Regions from separate parts of the Rhizobium sp. PP-CC-3G-465 genome, predicted to be linked through region 1. Evidence: predicted binding sites of a transcription regulator. Region 1 holds the regulator's gene; each other region holds the start of a gene.

Region 1 (3,498 bases):
GTGATATCTACGATCCCTCGATCGACGTCGTCGAGCTGCGGGCGCGCGTCGGCATGGTTTTCCAGAAGCCGAACCCGTTTCCGAAGTCCATCTACGAAAACGTGACCTATGGCCCGAAGATCCACGGTCTCGCCCGCACCAAGGCCGAACTCGACGCCATCGTCGAGCAGAGCCTGCAGAAGGCTGGTCTGTGGAACGAGGTCAAGGACCGTCTGCACGAGTCCGGCACCGGCCTTTCCGGCGGCCAGCAGCAGCGTCTCTGCATCGCGCGCGCCGTTGCCGTCAGCCCCGAGGTCATCCTCATGGACGAGCCCTGTTCGGCGCTCGACCCGATCGCCACCGCAAAGGTCGAGGAGCTGATCCACGAGCTGCGCGCCAACTACACGATCGTGATCGTCACGCACTCCATGCAGCAGGCAGCCCGCGTCTCGCAGCGCACCGCCATGTTCCACCTCGGCAATCTCGTCGAGGAGAACGACACCGACAAGATGTTCACCAATCCGGATGACCAGCGCACCCAGGATTACATCATGGGCCGCTTCGGCTGATCGGTTGCCCGACCGACAGCTTTGCGCCCGTGACCGAACTCCAAGGACAGGATCCATGGCAACCCATATCGCATCCGTCTATGACGAAGACCTGAAGTACCTGAGCCGCCGTATCTCCGAGATGGGTGGCCTTGCCGAGCAGATGGTGGCCGAATCCGTTCGCGCCCTCGTCAATGCCGATCTGGGCCTTGCCCAGAAGGTCATCTCCGACGACGTCGTGCTCGACGACGCCGAGCGCCAGATCGGCGAGAAGGCGATCGTGACGATCGCCAAGCGCCAGCCGATGGCGGCCGACCTGCGCGAAATCATGGGGTCGATCCGCATCGCGGCCGATCTCGAGCGCGTGGGCGACCTTGGCAAGAACACGGCCAAGCGCGTCATCGCCGTCTCCAGCGCCAGCCTGCCGCGGCAGCTGTCCCGCGGGATCGAGCATCTCGCCGAACTGACGCTCATGCAGCTGAAGGAAGTGCTGGATGTCTACGCATCCCGTTCGGCCGAGAAGGCGAAGGCCATCCGCGAGCGCGACGGCGAGATCGACGCGATCTACACCTCGCTGTTCCGCGAGCTTCTGACCTACATGATGGAAGATCCGCGCAACATCACACCCTGCACACATCTTCTGTTCTGCGCCAAGAACATCGAGCGCATCGGCGACCATGCGACCAACATCGCCGAGACGATCTACTACATGACGACCGGTGCGCAGCCGCTGGGCGAACGTCCGAAAGACGACTCGTCGAACACCGTCGGCGCACTCGCCACCTGAGCGAGGGGCGCGGGAGCCGAAATGCTCCTGCGCCATCGCCTCCGGTCTTGAGGCCGGCGGACGTTCGGCTGAAGGTATGCAGCCATCCGGTGGCCTCTGCGCCACGCATGAAAACTGTCAACGATGATCGCCACCCTCGGGTTCTGGCGAAAGCCTTGTCACGCGACAAGGGCACTACGGAGTCCAGAAATGCAGCCGAAAATTGCCGTTGTCGAAGATGAAGAAGCGCTGAGCGTCCTCCTGCGTTACAATCTCGAGGCCGAAGGCTTCGATGTCGACACCATCAACCGGGGCGACGAGGCGGAGGTGCGGCTGCAGGAGCGGCTGCCCGATCTTCTGATCCTCGACTGGATGCTGCCCGGCGTTTCCGGCATCGAGCTTTGCCGGCGCCTGCGCCAGCGCAGCGAAACGGAACGCCTGCCGATCATCATGCTGACGGCGCGGGGCGAGGAGAGCGAGCGGGTCCGCGGACTTGCCACCGGCGCCGACGATTATGTCGTCAAGCCGTTCTCGACGCCCGAGCTGATTGCGCGCGTGAAAGCCATGCTGCGCCGTGCGCGTCCCGAAGTCCTGTCCTCGCTTCTGAAATGCGGCGATATCGAGCTGGACCGCGAAACGCACCGCGTTCACCGCAAGACCCGCGAAGTCCGCCTCGGGCCGACGGAGTTTCGCCTGCTCGAATTCTTCATGGCCTCGCCCGGTCGCGTCTTCTCCCGCTCGCAGCTTCTCGACGGCGTCTGGGGACATGACATATATGTGGACGAGCGCACCGTCGACGTCCATGTCGGCCGCCTGCGCAAGGCGCTCAACTTCTCCAATATGCAGGACGTCATCCGCACGGTGCGGGGCGCAGGCTACTCGCTGGAAAGCTGAAGACGTTACGCTTCAATCCCGAAGCGTAACGTCTTCGAAGGCTGCATGGCTGTCGATTGCCTGGGCCCGGTGCAGACAAGATCCTCCATCATACATAACGCAAAAGGCCTTCTTCGCGGGACGAAGAAGGCCTTTTCGTTTGTGGTCTGCCAGGCGCTTATCGCGCGCGGCGACGCTCGGCCGAGGGCTGGTAGGCCAGCTTGGCGTGGAAGGTGCAGTAGGGTGAGCTATCCGGAGAGTCGTTGCCGCAGAAGTGGAATTCCTCCTTCATCGGATCGCCGATCGGCCACTTGCAGGTGCGGTCGGTGAGCTGCGTCAGCACGAGCTTGCGCGACATCGGCACGACGACATTGCTGCCCGTTGCGCCGCTTGTCCCGCTGCCGGTCACCGTCAGTGCGGTTTCCGGTGCGAAGGCGCTTTCGGAATCCTCGATCACGTTCATCGTGCTGACCGGGCGCGCCATGGGGCGCAGCGGTGCTGCGCGCGGAGCGGCGTTGGCGACGACGGCTTCCGGGGCTGCCGGGCGTGCGGCGACGACGGGACGCTTCGGGCGGTTTGCGCTCGGGGCGGCACCGCCGGCCTTGGCACGACCGGGAAGCGACAGGCGATGAACCTTGCCGATGACGGCATTACGGCTGACGCCGCCGAGCTGCGCCGCGATCTGGCTCGCGCTCAACCCCTCGGCCCAGAGCTTCTTCAGTCTCTCAACCCGCTCGTCAGTCCAATTCATGGTCGTCTCCGTTCCAGGCCGTTCCTGAAGGACGAATCCCTCACCGCGCCCCGGATGGCTCCGAAGCTGCAACGCCTTGACTCTTTTGGTGACTAGGTCCGCCGCATGCGTCTAGCAATTATTTGCTAACCTAGAGACGGGGTGACTCCCTGACAAGAGTCCGGGGAATCGACCCGAATCGATTTTTGGGTTTTCCCCAACTTGCTGTCACCGCGTGATATATTTGCAAGGCCTTTTCTCCAGAAAGCATCGCGCCTGAAAAACGCGCGACAAGGCTGTAATTCCGGGACTTTTGTTGACAGCGGCACCTGAAATACCGATAGTGCGCTCGCCGCCGTAAGGGCGGTATTTTTAATTTCGGGCCGGCACTGCCGGTCTCTGCAAAACAGATCGAACCTTCCCGCAGCCCGCGCGGACAGGACGAGGAGATTGGCACGATGGCCGAGGCAACCCCGCTTTACGAGACCTACATGCGCGCGCCGCTGCGCTTCGAGCGCGGCGAGGGTGTCTGGCTGGTGGCGGAAGATGGCTCGCGCTATCTCGATTTCGCCGCCGGCGTCGCGGTCAATTCGCTTGGCCAC
Region 2 (3,498 bases), on a different contig from region 1:
CGCCTACAAGTTCACCCGCGCGCCGGACGGCGACATCCTGTCGATCGATACCATCGAAAGAATCCACAAGGCCCTGCCCAACACCCACCTCGTCATGCACGGCTCCTCCACGGTGCCGCAGGACCTGCAGGACCTCTTCACCGCCTATGGCGGCGAGATGACCCAGACCTGGGGCGTGCCCGTATCGGAAATCCAGCGCGGCATTCCCTTCGGCGTGCGCAAGGTCAATATCGATACCGACCTGCGTTTGGCGATGACCGGGACGATCCGCAAGTGCTTCAAGGAGAAGCCGGAGAATTTCGATCCGCGCAGCTACCTGAAGCCCGCGACGGCCCTGATGACCGATGTCTGCCTGGAGCGTTTCGAGGCCTTCCGAACCGCCGGCAAGGCATCGTCGATCCGCATCAAGCGCATGGCCGATATGGCCGCCACCTACGCGAAGATGGCCTGATCCACGTGCCGGACATCGATAGCATAAACGGGGGGCCTTCCGCCCCCCGCACCGCCCCGCAGGAGGGGACGGTCGTTCACCTGCCCGTACCCGTCGTGGTCATGGGCGTCAGTGGCTGCGGCAAAAGCTCCGTCGGCGAGGCCATCGCCGGGGCTTTTGCGACCGACTTCATCGAGGGCGACGCCCTGCACCCGCCCGAAAACATCGCCAAGATGTCGGCGGGCACGCCGCTGACCGACGAGGACCGCTGGCCGTGGCTCGACACCGTTGGCCAGGCCCTGCATCAGGGATCCGACGCAGGTCACGCGGTCGTGGTGTCCTGCTCTGCGCTGAAGAGGGTCTATCGCGACCATCTGCGCAAAGCGGCGGGCGGCAGGCTCGCCTTCGTCTACCTCACGGGCACCCGGGCCGTCCTCGAATCCCGCATGGGCCATCGCACCGGCCATTTCATGCCCACCTCGCTGCTCGACAGCCAGTTCAGGACGCTGGAGGCCCCGACGGGCGAAGACCTCGTCGTCACCGTCGACATCGACCGGCCGCTCGACGCTGTCATTGCCGCCGCCCTGGAAGGCCTCGCCGATCTGCGGACCGCGTGAGAGCCTTCTTGCGGGATCTCCTTCGTCTCCGGCACCTGATCTGCGTCATTTTTGACGCAGCCCAACCCGGCCTGTCCTGAAGCGCACGCACCCCGTGACTCCGGCGGCAAAAGCGCTTTAAGGACATTCGGTAAGGCGGCACCTGTGATTCTCCGCCGCTCACAGGAACGGGAAATGCAGCCGAAAGACATGTGAGGCGGCAACCACAGGCGATGTCATGACGTCGTCACATGAGAATGACACGCGTGCCGCAAACGACGGCAAAGACCACATCCGCTTCGACACGCGTCTCCCGGTGCTCGGACGATGTGGAACAGGAACGACCGCCAAGGCTTTGCCGAATGCGCAAAGACCGGAAGCAGGCCATGATCGAGGATGCGATGCGCTACGCCCTTTATTTCACCCCACCGAAAGACGATGCCCTGACGCTGGCCGCCGCGGCCTGGCTGTCGCGGGACGCCTTTCTCGATGGCCGGGTGCCGACACCTGAGGTTCCCGGTTTTACGACGGAAGAGCTGGGCACGCTGACGGCCGAGCCCCGGCGCTACGGCTTCCACGCCACGCTGAAGGCACCCTTCGAGCTTGCGCCCGACCGCACGGAAACCGAGCTGCTGGCAGCTCTCGACGAATTCTCCGCCGAAAGCGAACCCTTCGAGATCCCGTCCCTCACGCTCGGCCAGCTTGGCCCCTTCTTCGCGCTCGTTCCCGGCGCCCCCTCGGATGCGCTCTCACGCTTTGCCGCCGAGACCGTGCGCCGGTTCGAGCCCTTTCGTGCGGCCCTGTCGGCGGAAGACATTGCCCGGCGAAATCCGGAAATGCTGCCCACGGCACAGCGAGAGAACCTGGAAAACTGGGGTTACCCCTATGTTTTCGACGAATTCCGCTTTCACATGACGCTGACCGGCACGGTTCCCGAGGAGCGGCGCCCGGCCGTGCGGGCAGCGCTCGAAGAGGCGTTCGCCGGCTTCCTGGAAAAGCCACTGCCCGTGACCGCACTCGCGCTCTTCATCGAGCCGAAGCGCGGCAGCCCCTTTACCGTCCACTCGCTGATGCCATTGGGCGATGCCGCGACCGAAGGAGACAGATGAATGGCCCTTGAGCAGATCTTCACCAATGCCAGCATTGTCCTGCCGGATGAAATCGTAAAAGGCTCCGTCCTCGTACGCGACGGAGAGATTGCCGATATCTCGACCGGCGCGCTTCACAGCGGCGAGGACTTCGAGGGCGATTACCTCATTCCGGGCCTCGTGGAGCTGCACACCGACCATCTGGAAACGCATTATTCCCCACGCCCCGGCCTGCGCTGGATGAAGATGGCGGCGATTCAGGCGCATGACGCGCAGATCGTCACCTCCGGCATCACCACGGTCTTCGATTGTCTGCGCATGGGCTCTGCGGAGGGCGACGACGGCTTTGCCACGGGCGAAATGCGCGCCATGGCCGATGCGCTGGCCGAGGCCGAGCGGGAGAACCGCCTGCGTGCCGACCACCGCATTCATCTGCGCTGCGAGGTCTCGACCGACAACGTGCTCGACCAGTTCGACGCCTTCCGCGACGATCCGAAAGTCGGCCTCGTCTCGCTCATGGACCACGCGCCGGGCCAGCGCCAGTTCCAGACGATGGATCAGTACATTCTCTACTACAAGATCAAGCGCGGCCTCTCGGACGAGGCCTTCGCGATCTATGTCGAGAAGCAACTCGCGCTGTCGGAACGCAATTCCGCCCGCCATCGGATCGCGCTCTCCGACATCTGCGCTGCCCGCGGCATCCCGATCGCCAGCCATGACGATGCGACGGCGGCTCACGTGACGGAATCGATCGACCTCGGCGTCAAGCTGGCGGAATTCCCGACCAGCCTTGAAGCCGCCGATCTCTCCCACAAGGCTGGTCTCAGCGTTCTGATGGGCGCCCCGAACGTCGTGCGCGGCGGCTCGCACTCCGGCAACATCGCAGCCCGCGATCTCGCCGAGCGCGGCGTGCTCGACGTGCTCTCTTCCGACTACGTGCCCTTCAGCCTTATCCACGCCCCCTTCCTGCTCGCCGATGCGATCGAGGGCTTCGGCCTGGAAAGAGCGATCGCGCTCGTCAGCGACAATCCGGCCCGCACGGTCGGTCTCGACGACCGAGGACGGATTGCGGTCGGCCGCCGTGCCGACCTCGTGCGCGTCGAGCGGCCGAGCGGCGTGCCGATCGTCCGCTCCGTCTGGCGCAACGGGCGGCGTGTCGCATGACCCCGGATCACCCGACGGGCGGCACCGGTGCCATGATCGTCGTCGTCGGCCCCAGCGGCGCCGGCAAGGACAGCGTCATCGACTATGCCATGGCCCGGCTGAAGGCCCGATCGGCCGAGGTCGAGCTCGTCCGTCGCGTGATCACGCGCGCACAGGATGCCGGCGGAGAGGATCACGAAGCGATATCGCCTGAGGATTTCAGCGCCCGTGCCGAAAAGGG
Region 3 (3,498 bases), on a different contig from region 1:
GATGGTCAGTTGACCGCGTTTGGCCAGGCGATCTATGTCAGCCCGCTGAAGTACCTGATCATGCTCGCGCCATTCGGCATGGTGCTGTTCCTGAGCTTCCGGATCAATTCCATGAGCGTTTCGGCCGCCCAGACCACGTTCTGGGTCTATGCCGCGCTGATGGGCCTGTCGCTCTCGTCGATCATGCTGATCTACACGGGCCAGAGCATCGTGCGCACGTTCTTCGTGACCGCGGCCTCCTTTGGTGCATTGTCGCTCTACGGCTACACGACGAAGCGCAGCCTGTCGGCCATGGGCTCGTTCCTGGTCATGGGCCTGTTCGGCCTGATCATCGCCTCGATCGTCAACATCTTCTTTGCGTCGTCGGCTCTGCAGTTCGCGATCTCGGTTATCGGCGTGCTGATCTTCGCAGGCCTCACCGCCTACGATACGCAGCGCATCAAGGAAATGTACTTCGAAGGCGATGGGTTTGAGGCTGCTGGGCGTAAGGCGATCATGGGTGCGCTGACGCTCTATCTCGACTTCGTCAACCTGTTCCTCTTCATGCTGCGCTTCCTCGGAAACCGCAACTAAGCACAAGACAGGTCTCCACCTGATCATTGGGAAAGGCGGCTTCGGCCGCCTTTTTTCGTGCGCAGGCGCTACCGTCTTGATCGGGCTGGGGGAATGTGGAAGGAACTTGCGGACACCGATGTCTTTTGAGATTCTGCCATGTCCTTCACTTTGCGCGATGCCTCCCTTGCCGATATTCCTGCCATTACGGACATCTACAGCGAGTCCGTTCGCAACGGCGTCGCGACCTACGAGATCGCCGTACCCGACCAGGCGGAAATGACGACGCGCTTCTCCACGATCACCGGCAACAACTATCCCTATATCGTCGCAGAAGACGCGGACGGGGTCGTGATCGGTTATGCCTATGCCTCGGCTTTCCGCACGCGCAGCGCCTATCGGTTTCTCGTCGAGGATTCGATCTATCTCGCGCCGGAGGCCCGGGGACGCGGTGTCGGCAAGGCGCTTCTGACGGAACTGATCGCGCGCTGCACGGATCTCGGCTTCCGCCAGATGGTGGCCGTCATCGGCGGTGCGCATCCCGCGTCGATCGCCGTCCACCGGTCCACCGGGTTTGTCGATTGCGGCACGGTGAAGGGGAGTGGGCTGAAGTTCGGCCGCTGGCTCGATACCACGTTCATGCAGTTGGCGCTCGGCGAAGGCCTCGACTCGGTGCCGGCCGATGGCGTCTATCCGGATACGCTCTACGGGGCCTGATCCCGCTTTCCGCAGAGGCCCTCAAGGCCACCGCCCGCAAGCTCAGCTCTTCACGACCTTCAGCAGCTTGTCGAAAATTTTCAGAACTTGCTGCAGCTCGTGCCCGCGCTTCAGGATCATGCCGTGGGTGTTGACCACGGCATAGGCGCCCTGCTTGGCGGCAAGCTTCGGCACCTTCTCCACACGGTAGAGCGGCTGTTCGCCCGAGCGCTTGAAGACGGAGAAGACCGCCTTGTCGCGCATATGGTCGAGCGCATAGTCGCGCCACTCGCCTTCTCCCACCATACGGCCATAGACCCACAGGATCTGGTCGAGTTCTCGGCGATGGAACGTCACGGGAAGAGGATCTTTGGCATGTCGATAGTCGCTGAGATCGACGACCACGCTTTCAGATGCCTTGAGGGTTTGGCGACCTTGCAAATCCGTCTGATCGGTCATGCACATTCCGGCCTTTTGTTATGACAGGACGGTAACAGTGTGCCTGAGTACGGCTGAAAATCAAGCTTGAATGGCATGCGCGCAAGGGCGGATGGGTATTGCTGTAGCGACGGCTTTTTTTGCACCGCCGCATTGCGGTCAAACCGGTGCCTGATTTCGGCGGTTAACTCTGCCCCGTCGCCGCTGCTTCGATTTTCCGAAGTGCCGCGCGCCGCCCGGCCGGTCGATCAGCGTCTCTTGTGTCGCCGGCTTGGGATCTCCGTGCCTCTCGTCCTGTCCGACCTCCGGTCACGCGAGAGCATGGATGGTCATACCGGGATCGGCCTCAGGCCGGTGCCACCCTGACCGCCCGGTCCGGTGATATCGAAACCCTCAGCCCCCAGCCCTCGATATGCCGGACCGGGCAATTCTCTGGCGTCTCGCGGCACGTCTACTGCGCTGCCATCAGCGTTGCCGCCCCGACGATGGCGCCGGGGGTTTCCGCGTCCTTCATCTGCTGCAGCAGGATCGCGCAGCCGCTGTCCTTTTCCTGGTCGAGCACAGAGGCGGGCAGCACGAAGCGGGCGGACTTTCCGTCCCACATGCCGATCGTCTGAATGTCGCGCACGGCGTGCCAGTAGGACATCTTCTTGCCGCTGTTTTCGCCCTTTTCCACGTCCACCACCTTCTGACGGTTGAAGTAGACGATGACGACATTGGCCTTGCCGTTACCTTCTCCGATGGTGATGTCGATCTCGTCGTCCTTGCGCTCCGCCGAAATCGGCACCTTCATGCCCGCGTCCGCACCACTGAGCGCGATCAGACGTCCCTTGATGCCCGAGAGATTGGCGCCGTTCACCTGATCGCGGCCGTTCAACACGGCCTGAGGCGTGTAGACGCCGTTGCGGCCGAACATCTTGGCATAGGCATACTGGCGTGCGGTGTTCTCCTTCGAGGCGAGCGTGTCTGCCCAGCCAAGGTAATTCCAGTAATCGACGTGATAGGAGAGGGCGACGATGGAGCCGTCGTCGATCAGGTGCTTCAGCGCAGCGTCGGCGGGAGGGCAGGAGGCGCAGCCCTGGCTCGTGAACAGTTCCACGACGCCCTTCGGCTGCGTCACTTCCAGCCCGCTGTCCGCTGTCTTCACCTGCGTCGTCTGCGGCACTGCTTCCCGTGTCGCTTCCTCAGCTGCGGCCGGAAGGGCTGCCAGCAGGAAGAGACTGCCGATCAGGCTCAGGCGAGAGGTCTTGGAGGCGGGCATGCAGGGTCCACTTCGGGCAGATTCCAATTCGGGCAGGATTGCGGCAGCCGGAAACCGCTCTTTCATACGCCGCAGCGTCCTCAACACAAAGTCACGTTGGAGTGAAATTTCGGCGAAGGCGGCAGAGGTACCGTCGGACATGCAGAAGGCCGGAACGGGGTTCCGGCCTTCGCGTTTTTTCAGGTCATGGCGCCTTAGGCTGCGAGGTCGCGCAGAACCGTCTGCAGAATGCCGCCATTGTTCATGTAGGTGACCTCATCCAGCGTATCGATGCGGCAGATCAGCGGGACCTCCTTCACCGTGCCATCGGCATAGGTGATGACGGCCGTGCGCTTTTCGCGCGGCTGGACGTTCGTCAGGCCCTCGATGGTGACGATCTCGTCGCCCTTGAGGTTCAGCGAAGCCCAGGTGGTGCCGGCCTCGAAGACGAAGGGCACGACGCCCATGCCGACGAGGTTGGACCGGTGGATACGCTCGAAGCTTTCCGCGACCACGGCCTTGACGCCTAGCAGGTTGGTGCCCTTGGCCGCCCAGTCGCGCGACGAGCCGTT
Region 4 (3,498 bases), on a different contig from region 1:
CTTCAGTTCGAGGCGATCGGCGTTCGACGTGTCCTCCCCGGCCGTCTCCGATGGCGTGTCCTGCAGTCGGTGGCGCTCGTAGAAGGCGATGCGAATCGGGTCGTCCGTTTGCGCGGCCGCGATGTCGGGCAGGTCGGCATAGGCTTCAGCGGGGGTGAAGGCCGCCTGATAGCCTTCGCTCACGCTCAGCGAGACACCGTCGCGTCGGGCGAGCAGATGGAAACGGTCGGACCAGCGCGTGACGATCTCGCGGACGGCATCTTCCAGCGTGCTCTGGGCGACACGCGGCGTCGTGCCGCCGGAACGGCCGATGATGAAGTGGACGCGGGCGAGCCCGCCGGCCGGAAAGGCCGGGTAATAGGCGGAAACCCGGCCCTCGTAGACATCCTTGAAAACATCGCCGATACGCTCGCGCACGCGGGAATCATATTGTTCGCGCGGCACGTAGACGATGATCGAGACGAAGCGATCGAAGCGGTCGATGCGCGGCAGGACGCGTACGCGCGGGCGATCGGCGAGCTCGTTGATCTGCTCGCAGAACACCTGCAGCTCTTCGACATCGATCTGAAACAGGTCGTCGCGCGGGTAGGATTCCAGCGTGTTAATCAGCATCTTGCCGGAGTGGCTGTGCGGATCGAAGCCGAAATGCTCGATGACGCGGCGCACCTTCAGCCGCAGCAGTGGAATGTCGGAGGCCGAGCGCGTATAGGCCGTCGAGGTGAAGAGGCCGACGACGCGCAGTTCGCCGATCACGTTGCCCTTTGCGTCGAAGCGCTTGATGCCGATGTAATCCATATAGGCGCGGCGGTGGACGAGGGCCTTGGTGTTCGCCTTGGTAACGATCAGGAAATCCGGACCCTGCAGGAAGGCGAGGATTTCCGGCGTGGTGACGACGGCGTCGTGTCCCTGGCGCAGCACGCGCACGTTCGGATCGGAAAGGATGCCGAGGCCGTGGCCGGTGCCGCGGTCGAGCGTCGCTTTCTGCCCATCGCCGGAATAGCTGTATTCGCGCATGCCGAGGAAGGTGAAGTTGTCGTCGCGCAGCCATTTCAGGAAAGCGAGCGCCTCCTTGCGGTCGGCGTCGCGGTCGCTTGCCGTCTGCCCTTCCAGTTCGCCCATGGCTTCGCCGAGAAGCGTCTTCATCGGTTCCCAGTCGCCCACGGCCTGATGCACTTGCGCAAGCACGGTCTCGATCGCTCCCACCAGTGCCGTCGCCTCCTCGGCCACGAGGTGGCTGAGGTGGATCTGGATATGGCTGACGCGATCCGTCGGATCGCTCTCCTCCTCGGGATCGAACAGCACGGGCGCGGCGCCCTTGGACACCACCAGGATCGGGTGGACGGCGAGCGAGAGATCACGGTGCCGGCTCGTGACCTCACCCATGATGGAATCATAGAGGAAGGGCATGTTGCGGTCGGTGACGCAGAGAACGGAGACTGGCGCGCCGCCGGGCTTCACGCTTTCCAGATCCGTAACGGTGACGCGGGATGTGTTTCTCTTGCGGGCGGTCACTTCCTTATAGGCGTGCGCAGCGGCGGCGGCGAGCATGCCGGCATCATAGGCGGCGATATCGTCAGGGCTCGCACGTCCGAAAAGGATGGCCGGCGACAGGAAGGGCTGGCCGAGGCGTTCTGCCGCCTGCTCGATCTCGCCGATCAAGCGGGTTTTCTTCGGATGATGTCGCGTGCCCATGGTGTTTCGTCCTCCAGCCGTTATTTTTACGTGAACCTAGCAGAACAATTCGCATTTGCGACCGCTAAGCCTGCCTGTTTCTTCCAAAGCACGGCCGTGGTCTCCGCAGACGATGGGTAGAGCAGAGCGGATACGTGATCTCGTCCTCTCGAGGCACCTGCTCCTCTTCCCATGCGCAGTTGACAGCGGCATGACCGTCAGGCGATCTGGCGGGAGAACCCGAGAGAGAGACCTGCTGCATGTCCGAGACCGCTGCCGGTGCCGTTATCGTCATTTCCAGCCACGTCATGCGCGGCTCCGTCGGCAATAGGGCCGCCGTCTTTGCGCTGGAGACGCTGGGTTTTACCGTGTGGGCCGTGCCGACGGTCATCATGCCCTGGCATCCCGGCCATGGACGCTCGACGCGGATGGCGATCGACCCGGATACGTTCGATGCGATGCTGGGCGAGCTTGCCGCGTCCCCCTGGGTGGGCGAGGTTCGGGCCGTGTTGTCTGGCTATCTTGGCAATGCGCAGCAGGTCGAGGCGGTGGCACGGCTGGTCGAGACGCTGAAGGCGCGCAATCCTCACCTCATCTATGCCTGCGATCCCGTGATCGGCGACCGGGGCGATCTCTATGTGCCGGAACCGGTGGCCTCGGGCATCCGGGACAGGCTGCTGCCTTTGGCGGGGCTCGCCACGCCGAACCGGTTCGAACTGTCCTGGCTCTCGAATGCGGCGCTCGACAGCAATGCGGCCATTCTGGATGCCGCCCTGGCGCTCGGGCCATCGCGCATGCTGGTAACGTCGGCGATCGCCATGATGAACGGCAGCACGGGCAATCTCTACCTCTCCGGACATCATGCGCTGCTGGCCGAGCACCGGCTGGTGGACAATCCGCCGAACGGGACGGGCGACCTGATGGCCGCGCTGTTTCTGGGACGGCTGCTGGAGGGGCAGAGCGAGGAGAAGGCGCTGCAGCTTGCCACCGCCAGCGTGTTCGAGATGGTGGCCCGCTCGGCACGGCGCGGCGCGGACGAGCTGACGCTGCAGCAGGACGCGCATTGCCTGACAGGGCCGATGTCGCTGGTGCAGATGCGGCATCTGATGCATCCGTCGCAGACGCGCAAGCGCTGATACGGGGATTTGCGGGCTGGCGTCGTGCCCGGCGCGCCGCAAATTAACCCAGCTGACCGCGTTACTCTTGCCTCATCGGGCATTCGGCGCTTAAACACGAGGCAGCAAAAAGGGCACAGGCACATGTATCATTTTCCCGAGCACCTGCTGGGCGGTTACCAGAAATTCATGAACGGCCGGTTCACCGAGCAGCAGGCTCGCTACAAGACGCTGGCGGACACCGGACAGCAGCCGAAGACGCTGATCGTTGCCTGTTGCGACTCTCGCGCCGCGCCGGAAACCATCTTCGACAGCGGACCGGGCGAACTCTTCGTGGTGCGCAACGTCGCCAACATGGTTCCGCCCTACGAGCCCGATGGACAGTATCATTCGACCTCGGCAGCGCTGGAATTCGCGGTCCAGTCGCTGCGTGTCAAGGATATCGTCGTCATGGGCCATGGCCGCTGCGGCGGTATCAAGGCGGTGCTCGATAGCAGCGCCGAGCCTCTGTCGCCCGGAGATTTCATCGGCAAATGGATGAACATGCTGAAGCCGGCGGCCGAACAGATCGCAGGCAATGACATGATGACGGCGGCGGAGCGGCAGCGGGCGATGGAGCACGTGTCGATCCGCAACTCCATCGTCAACCTGCGGACATTCCCCTGCGTTCAGATCCTCGAGCAGCGCGGCAAGCTGCAGCTGCATGGCGCCT

What was found. Region 1 encodes PhoB, which activates phosphate uptake and scavenging genes when phosphate is short. Its sites were predicted from a motif close to TGTCATNNANCTGTCAT; they were not measured.
Region 2: a site for PhoB is predicted at 1,261-1,277, ahead of C8J33_RS15590 (DUF1045 domain-containing protein). Genes of this name have one in related genera too.
Region 3: a site for PhoB is predicted at 1,728-1,744, ahead of C8J33_RS15080 (DUF2794 domain-containing protein). Genes of this name have one in related genera too.
Region 4: a site for PhoB is predicted at 1,700-1,716, ahead of C8J33_RS15675 (NAD-glutamate dehydrogenase). Genes of this name have one in related genera too.

Annotation. Positions count from the first base shown of each region.
Region 1 is NZ_SLYH01000001.1:2,137,284-2,140,781, reverse strand. Features, by position in the region: gene pstB (phosphate ABC transporter ATP-binding protein PstB) at 1-548, shown strand, start outside; gene phoU (phosphate signaling complex protein PhoU) at 604-1,314, shown strand; gene phoB (phosphate regulon transcriptional regulator PhoB) at 1,504-2,187, shown strand; gene C8J33_RS10085 (GcrA family cell cycle regulator) at 2,345-2,917, opposite strand; gene C8J33_RS10080 (aspartate aminotransferase family protein) at 3,355-3,498, shown strand, end outside.
Region 2 is NZ_SLYH01000003.1:292,900-296,397, forward strand. Features, by position in the region: gene fba (class II fructose-bisphosphate aldolase) at 1-451, shown strand, start outside; gene C8J33_RS15585 (gluconokinase) at 553-1,047, shown strand; gene C8J33_RS15590 (DUF1045 domain-containing protein) at 1,428-2,135, shown strand; gene C8J33_RS15595 (alpha-D-ribose 1-methylphosphonate 5-triphosphate diphosphatase) at 2,136-3,278, shown strand; gene phnN (phosphonate metabolism protein/1,5-bisphosphokinase (PRPP-forming) PhnN) at 3,275-3,498, shown strand, end outside.
Region 3 is NZ_SLYH01000003.1:175,940-179,437, reverse strand. Features, by position in the region: gene C8J33_RS15090 (Bax inhibitor-1/YccA family protein) at 1-573, shown strand, start outside; gene C8J33_RS15085 (GNAT family N-acetyltransferase) at 712-1,269, shown strand; gene C8J33_RS15080 (DUF2794 domain-containing protein) at 1,312-1,707, opposite strand; gene C8J33_RS15075 (DUF1223 domain-containing protein) at 2,138-2,947, opposite strand; gene acnA (aconitate hydratase AcnA) at 3,142-3,498, opposite strand, start outside.
Region 4 is NZ_SLYH01000003.1:319,290-322,787, reverse strand. Features, by position in the region: gene C8J33_RS15675 (NAD-glutamate dehydrogenase) at 1-1,692, opposite strand, end outside; gene pdxY (pyridoxal kinase PdxY) at 1,932-2,807, shown strand; gene C8J33_RS15665 (carbonic anhydrase) at 2,931-3,498, shown strand, end outside.